One region of the Streptomyces sp. ME19-01-6 genome, then DNA from elsewhere that is predicted to be linked to it. Evidence: riboswitches for the same ligand, from Rfam matches in the RefSeq annotation. Region 1 holds a riboswitch; the other holds the start of a gene.

Region 1 (3,716 bases):
GGCCGACAGAAGGGGATCGCTGTAACTGTATCGCGGTTCCACACATGGAATCGCCCCGTCCGTTTCTATCAGGACGAGGCGATTCCGTTTATCTCGGGGGGTACGACCGCCCGTGACCGGCCCGTTACCGGCTCAGCAGCCGCCCGCGACCGCCGGAATGATCGAGACGCCGGCGCCGTCCGGGGTCGCCGTCTCCAGGCCCTCCGCGAAGCGCACGTCGTCGTCGTTGACATAGACGTTGACGAAGCGGCGCAGCTTGCCCGTGTCGTCCAGGACGCGGGCCGCGATGCCCTGATGGTTGCGGTCGAGGTCCGCCAGGACCTCGGCGAGAGTCGCTCCTTCGGCGCTGACCTCGGCCTGCCCGCCTGTGTAGGTGCGCAGGATGGTGGGGATTCGGACATTGACGCTCATGAGCGTTTCACCTTCTGTGGGAATTGCAGCGGGAGGCGAGGAGCGAATTCAAGCCAGCCGGTTTGAGCCGAGCCGATTCAGGCCAGACCAGCCTCGCGGAACGCGTCGAGACTCGGGCGGATCACCGCCGTGGGCCCACTCGTCGGGGCGACCGCGTCGAGCGTCTTGAGGCCGTCTCCGGTGTTGAGCACGACGGTGGTGAGGGCGGGGTCCAGGACCCCGTTCTCGAGCAGCTTCTGCGTCACGCCCAGGGTCACCCCGCCCGCGGTCTCCGCGAAGATCCCCTCCGTACGGGCCAGCAGCTTGATCGCCGCGACGACCTGCTCGTCGTTCACGTCCTCCACCGCTCCGCCCGTGCGGCGCGCGATGTCCAGCACATACGGCCCGTCCGCCGGGTTGCCGATGGCCAGCGACTTGGCGATGGTGTTGGGCTTCTGCGGCCGCACCACGTCATGGCCCGCCTTGAAGGCGGTGGAGACCGGGGAGCAGCCCTCGGCCTGGGCGCCGAAGATCTTGTACGGCCTGTCCTCGACCAGGCCGAGCGCGATGAGCTCCTTCAGCCCCTTGTCGATCTTCGTGAGCTGCGAGCCGGACGCGATCGGGATGACCAGCTGGTCCGGCAGCCGCCAGCCGAGCTGTTCGCAGATCTCGTACGCGAGGGTCTTGGACCCCTCCGCGTAGTAGGGGCGGAGGTTGACGTTGACAAAGCCCCAGCCCTCGCCCGCCGGGTCGCCGATCAGCTCGCTGCAGAAGCGGTTGACGTCGTCGTACGTGCCCTCGATGGCGACCAGGTCGCCGCCGTAGACCGCGGCCATGACGACCTTGCCCTGCTCCAGGTCGTGCGGGATGAAGGTGCAGGAGCGCAGGCCCGCGCGGGCGGCCGCGGCGCCGACCGCGCCCGCGAGGTTGCCGGTGGAGGAGCAGGAGAGGGTGGTGAAGCCGAAGGCGCGGGCGGCCTCGACGGCCTGGGCGACGACGCGGTCCTTGAAGGAGTGCGTCGGGTTGCCGGAGTCGTCCTTGATGTACAGCTCGCCGGTCACACCCAGCTCGCGGGCCAGGTTGTCGGCCTTCACCAGCTTGGTGAAGCCGGGGTTGATGTTGGGCTTGTCGGCCACGTCGGCCGGGACGGGCAGCAGCGGGGCGTAGCGCCAGATGTTGTTCGGGCCGGCCTCGATCCGCTTGCGCAGCGCCTCGGGGTCGCCGGTCGGCAGGTCGTACGCGACCTCGAGCGGCCCGAAACACTCCACACAGGCGAAAATGGGGCCGAGGGGGAATCGCTCACCGCACTCACGACAGGACAGCGCGACGGCGGGGCCGAGGGAGACAGAAGACCCCGTGGAACCCGAGGAATCCGCTGAACCGGCAGAAGTAGTTGAGCTTTCGACAGCTTGCACAGCCATGGAGGCGAGGCCCTTTCTCCTCATCTTCCTCACGGCGCATCTCGCCGCGAGCCGGAATTGGCACCTTCCCTAGCCGGGGCCCCGCTTCGTGGCGAATCAGGACCGGCTGGAGGGTTGCCGGGGCTTCAACGGGCCGTTCCCTCTGCCCCTCTGGATGAGCGGTATGACGCCGGGCCCAGCCCGGCGTGTTTGTCGCACGAGGACCCCCGACATACGACGGTCACGTGCGTTGTTCAAGACTGTAACCGAAGGCCTGGATGGTTGAGATAGTCGTCCGAAGCGCGAGATGCATCACAGCTGAGCAGGGAGGTACGGACGTGCTGGAAGAGGTGGAGCGCTGGCTGAAGGAGCGGTCCTGGTCCGCCGACGACCGTCCGCTCGACCGCCTGCTGGCCGCCAAGCGCGCCACGGGCCAGGCCGTGAGCGTCGTCCTGCCCGCCCTCAACGAGGAGGCGACGGTCGGTGAGATCGCCGCGACCATACGTCGCGAGCTGATGGGCCGGGCCGCGCCCCTGGTCGACGAGCTGGTGGTGGTGGACTCCGGGTCCACCGACCGCACCGCCGAGGTCGCCGCGGCGGCCGGGGCGAGGGTCGTGCACCGCGACTCCCTGCTGCCCGAGCTGCCGACGCTGCCCGGCAAGGGCGAGGTGCTGTGGCGCTCACTGCTGGCGACCAGCGGCGACATCGTCTGCTTCATCGACGCCGACCTGCGGGAATTCGACGCGCGCTTCGTCTTTGGGATCGTCGGCCCGCTGCTGACCGACCCGGACGTGCACCTGGTCAAGGGGATGTACGACCGGCCGCTCGGCCCCGAGTTCGGCGGGCTCGCCTCCGGCAGGGCGGCCGGCCAGGGCGGACGCGTCACCGAGCTGGTCGCCCGGCCGCTGCTGAACCTGCACTGGCCGCAGCTGGCCGGTTTCGTACAGCCGCTCGGCGGCGAGTACGCGGCGCGCCGCTCGCTGCTGGAGCGGCTGCCCTTCCCGGTCGGCTACGGGGTGGAGCTCGCCATTCTCATCGACTCGCTGCACACGGTCGGGCTCGACGCGCTCGCCCAGGTGGACCTCGGCGTGCGCAAACACCGCCACCAGGACCCGCAGGCGCTCGGCCGGATGGCGGCCACGATCTACCGCACGGCCCAGCTGCGGCTGGCCCGCGGGCATCTGGTGCGGCCGCGGCTGACCCAGTTCGACCGGGGCGAGGCCGGTTTCGTGGCACGGACGAGCGCCGTGGACACGGAGGAGCGGCCGCCGATGATCGAGATCCCGGAGTATGTGCAACGGCGGGCGGCGTGACGCCCTCAGCCTCCGCCCCGGGCCCCGCCGGGAGGCGCCGACCGGGGCAAGAAACCGCACGCACGTTTGCGCGGCGCGTGGGATGGCTAGGTACGCGACATGGCCTCTGAGCACACCGCTGCACAGGTCCTCGTCGCGTCCAACCGCGGCCCGGTCTCCTACACCCTGCGGGAGGACGGTTCGCTCGGCCCCAGGCGCGGCGGCGGCGGGCTGGTCTCCGGCCTCAGCGCCATAGGGCCGGACACCGACGCCGTCTGGATCTGCGCGGCGCTGGGCGACGGCGACCGCGAGGCGGCCCGGCGGGCCGGGGCCGGGCATCTGGACCCGGGCGACACCGGCGGGCAGCTGGTGCGGATGCTCGACATCGCGCCGCAGGTCTTCGACGCCGCGTACAACGGCATCGCGAACTCAGTGCTGTGGTTCGTCCACCACCTGCTCTACCAGACGCCGCTCGAACCGGTCTTCGGCGCGGAGTTCCGCGCCCAGTGGGACGCCTACGAGACGTACAACGCGGCCTTCGCGGACGCCCTCGCCCAGGAGGCCGCCGAGGGCGCCGCCGTGCTGGTCCAGGACTACCACCTGGCGCTGGTGCCCGGCCTGCTCCGCGAGCGGC
Region 2 (3,716 bases), on a different contig from region 1:
CCTTGGCGATCAGCTGCCGCTCCCGCGCCACCAGGGACTCGAATCCGGCCTCGGTCAGCGCCTTGCAGGCCGAGGCGATCGCGTACGCCCCGATGACGTTCGGTGAGCCGGCCTCGTGCCGGGCCTCGGTGGTGTGCCACTCCACGTCCACCCCGCCGTCTTCCTGACGCGTGACCTTACGGCTGGCCCCGCCGCCCGCGAGATACGGCCGGGCCTCGCGCAGCCAGTCCGCGCGCCCCGCGAGCACGCCGGCCCCGAAGGGCGCGTACAGCTTGTGCCCGGAGAAGGCGACCCAGTCGACGTCCAGGGCGGCGATGTCCACGGGGTGGTGCGGGGCGAGCTGCGCGGCGTCCAGCACGATCCGGGCGCCGTGTGCGTGGGCCACCCGCGCCAGCTCGCGCACCGGCCACAGCTCACCGGTCACGTTCGACGCACCGGTCACACACACCAGCGCCGTCCCCGCGCCGTCCTCCGCTCGCTCCTCCGCCCGCCAGGCGATCAGCGCCCGCTCCAGCGCCTCGACGGCCTGCCGCGGGGAGCGCGGCGCGCTCAGATAGCCGACCTCGACGCCCTCCCGCTGCTGCCACGGCAGCAGCGAGGCATGGTGCTCGGTCTCGAACACGAACACCCGGGTGCCTTGCGGGAGGGCGGCGGCGAGGAGGTTGAGCGAGTCGGTGGTGGCGCGGGTGAAGATCACCTGGTCGTCGGGGCGGCAGCCGAGGAAGGCGGCGACGTCCTTGCGGCTGTTCTCGAACAGGTCGGTGGACAGCTGCGAGAGGTAGCCGGCCCCCCGGTGCACGCTGCCGTAGTACGGGGCGTAGGCGGCGATGTCGTCCCAGACCCGCTGCAGGGCGGGGGCGCTGGCGGCGTAGTCCAGCGCGGCGTAGTCGACCTCGCCGCCGGTGACGAGCGGGACGAGGACGTCGCGGCCGAGGACGGGCAGCGGGGCACAGGCGGAGGTGGCGATGGCGGAGGCGGTGGTGGCGGAGGCAGTGGTGGCGGAGGCAGCAGCGGTCGCGGACATGGCGAAGTCTCCCGGGAGGACGAAGAGGTGAATGCGTCACACGCGCAGGCGGCAGCCCGCCGCCGGGCACGTGGAAAGAGACTCAACGCACGGACGGAGCCGCGCGGATTGAGGGAAATCGAGAAAAAGCGGGCCGTCGGCCCTAGCGCATTCGCTGCATCACGGAAGAACTCCCTCGACGACCAGGACCCCTGGCCCCACGCTCATTCAGAAGCGTGCGAGGGGTCCGCGCTTGCCGCGGACTTCATTGCCTGCGGCCTGGTCATCACCCGGGGCACCCCGCCACGGACGGAGGGTTGCCGGACAGCGGGCCGGGGCCGAAATCGCTGTCGCTCGTGACCTGCGCAGGAGTATGCCATGCCCGGCCACAAACTTCAGACCCCTGTCCGCCATGCGGACGCATGGCGGACAGGGGTCCGTGAGGAGCACCTACGCGTTGGTGGCCAGCACCCACCGTTCCAGCGAGGCCAGGGCCGCGCCCGAGTCGATCGACTCGGCGGCCTTCTCCATGCCCGTCGCGATCCGCTCCGTGAGGGGCTTGTCGCCCATCCCGCCCTCCAGCGCGACCAGCGCGGCCGCCGAGTTGAGCAGCACCGCGTCCCGGACCGGGCCGCGCTCCCCCGCCAGCAGCCGCCGGGCGACATCCGCGTTGTACGAGGGGTCGGCGCCGCGCAGGGCCTCCACCGGGGCCAGGTCGATGCCGACGTCCCGCGGGTCGAAGGTCTCCTGCCGTACGGTGCCGCCCTCGACCACCCACACCTGGGAGGTCGAGGTGACGGTCAGCTCGTCCAGGCCGTCGTCGCCGCGGACGACCAGCGCGGAGGAGCCTCGTTCGGCGAGCACACCGGCCAGGATGGGCGCCATGCGGGCGTCCGCGACCCCGGTGGCCTGGGCGCGTACCCGGGCCGGATTGGTGAGCGGGCCGAGGAAGTTGAAGATGGTGGCGATGCCGAGCTGGCTGCGCGCGGTCCCGACATGGCGCAGCGCGGGGTGGAAGTGCATGGCGAAACAGAAGGTGATGCCGGCCTCCTCGGCCACCTCGGCCACCCGCCTCGGGGAGAGGTCCAGGTTGACGCCGAGCTTCGCGAGGACGTCGGAGGAGCCGCTGGCGGAGGACGCGGCGCGGTTGCCGTGCTTGACCACCTTGGCGCCGGTGCCCGCCACCACGAGCGCCGACATCGTGGAGATGTTGACCGTCTTGGCGCGGTCGCCTCCGGTGCCCACGATGTCGACCGTCGCCCCGGGGACCTCGATCACGTTCGCATGCTCGTACATGGTTCTGACCAGCCCGGACACTTCCTTCACCGTCGCGCCCTTGGCACGCAGCGCGACCGCGAAGCCGGCGATCTGAACGTCGGTGGCCTCACCTCGCATGATCCGGTCCATGGCCCAGGCGGTGTCGTCGGCGCTGAGGTCGTGGCCGAGCAGCAGCGAGTCGAGTACGTCCGGCCAGGTGCGGGCCGTCGCGCGGTTGTCGCCTCCGGCTGGGGTCACAACGTCCATGGTCCGCTCCTGGATCTCGGCTGGGCAGGGAGGGTCCGCGCACTTCAGCGGCCCCCGGCAAGCCTATCGGCGCGGGCGGGGCACGCGGCCCGGACCCGGACCCGTACATGGCCCAGGGCCCCGGCCCGGACCGTGTGGTCCGGGCCGGGGCCCTGGTGTGGCGTACGGCTGAGGTGTTCGCTGAGGGGATCAGTGGTGGCCGTGGCCGCTGGTGATCTCCTTGTACTCCTCGGCGGTCGGCTTGGGGATCACGTTGTCCCCGCCGTAGTAGCCCTTGGACAGCTTGGCCCGGAGCTTCTGCGACCGCTTTATCTTCCGGCGGACACCGTTCTCGTCGACCTCGGGGCCGGCCTCGAGCGGCTTGGGCTGCTCATGCTGGGTGAGCGTGTGCAGGTCCTCCTGCGAGAGCGGCGCGTGCACCTCGATGAACTCGCCGTGCGGCAGCCGCTTGATGATGCCGGTCTCGCGTCCGTGCAGCACCTTGTCCTTGTCGCGCCGCTGCAGACCCAGGCAGATCCGCTTGGTGACGATGAAGGCCAGCACCGGGCCGACGAAGAAGCCGATCCGGACGAACCAGGTGATCGAGTTGATCGACAGGTGGAAGTGGGTGGCCCACAGGTCGTTGCCACCACCGACCAGCATCACCAGGTAGGCGGTCAGCCAGGCGACGCCGAAGGCGGTCCGGGTCGGGACGTTGCGCGGACGGTCCAGGATGTGGTGCTCACGCTTGTCGCCGGTGATCCAGGACTCGATGAAGGGGTAGACCCCGATCGCGAACAGGACCAGCGGGAAGAGCACGATCGGGATGAACACGCCCAGGACGAGCGTATGGCCCCAGGCGTTGATCTCCCAGCCGGGCATCACACGGACCAGGCCCTCGGCGAAGCCCATATACCAGTCGGGCTGGGCTCCGGTGGACACCTGGTCCGGCCGGTACGGGCCGATGGCCCAGATCGGGTTGATCGTGGCGACCGCGGAGAGGATCGCGATCACACCGAAGACCAGGAAGAAGAAGCCGCCCGCCTTGGCCATGTAGACCGGCAGCAGAGGCATGCCGACCACGTTCTTCTCGGTCTTGCCGGGCCCCGGGTACTGCGTGTGCTTGTGGTAGAAGACCAGGATCAGGTGCGCCACCAGCAGACCGAGCATGATGCCCGGCAGCAGCAGGACGTGGACCGGGTAGAGCCTC

What was found. Region 1 has a riboswitch for S-adenosylmethionine ahead of thrC (threonine synthase). Riboswitches for the same ligand answer to the same signal wherever they lie in the genome.
Region 2: another riboswitch for S-adenosylmethionine. It lies ahead of PV419_RS42050 (aminotransferase class V-fold PLP-dependent enzyme); the one in region 1 lies ahead of thrC (threonine synthase).

The regions. Positions count from the first base shown of each region.
Region 1 is NZ_JARAXF010000006.1:144,936-148,651, reverse strand. Features, by position in the region: gene PV419_RS16570 (MoaD/ThiS family protein) at 133-411, opposite strand; gene thrC (threonine synthase) at 489-1,835, opposite strand; SAM riboswitch class I at 1,829-1,972, opposite strand; gene PV419_RS16560 (glucosyl-3-phosphoglycerate synthase) at 2,129-3,103, shown strand; gene PV419_RS16555 (trehalose-6-phosphate synthase) at 3,203-3,716, shown strand, end outside.
Region 2 is NZ_JARAXF010000032.1:6,784-10,499, reverse strand. Features, by position in the region: gene PV419_RS42050 (aminotransferase class V-fold PLP-dependent enzyme) at 1-1,024, opposite strand, end outside; SAM riboswitch class IV at 1,248-1,365, opposite strand; gene trpD (anthranilate phosphoribosyltransferase) at 1,454-2,527, opposite strand; gene PV419_RS42040 (cytochrome bc complex cytochrome b subunit) at 2,717-3,716, opposite strand, start outside.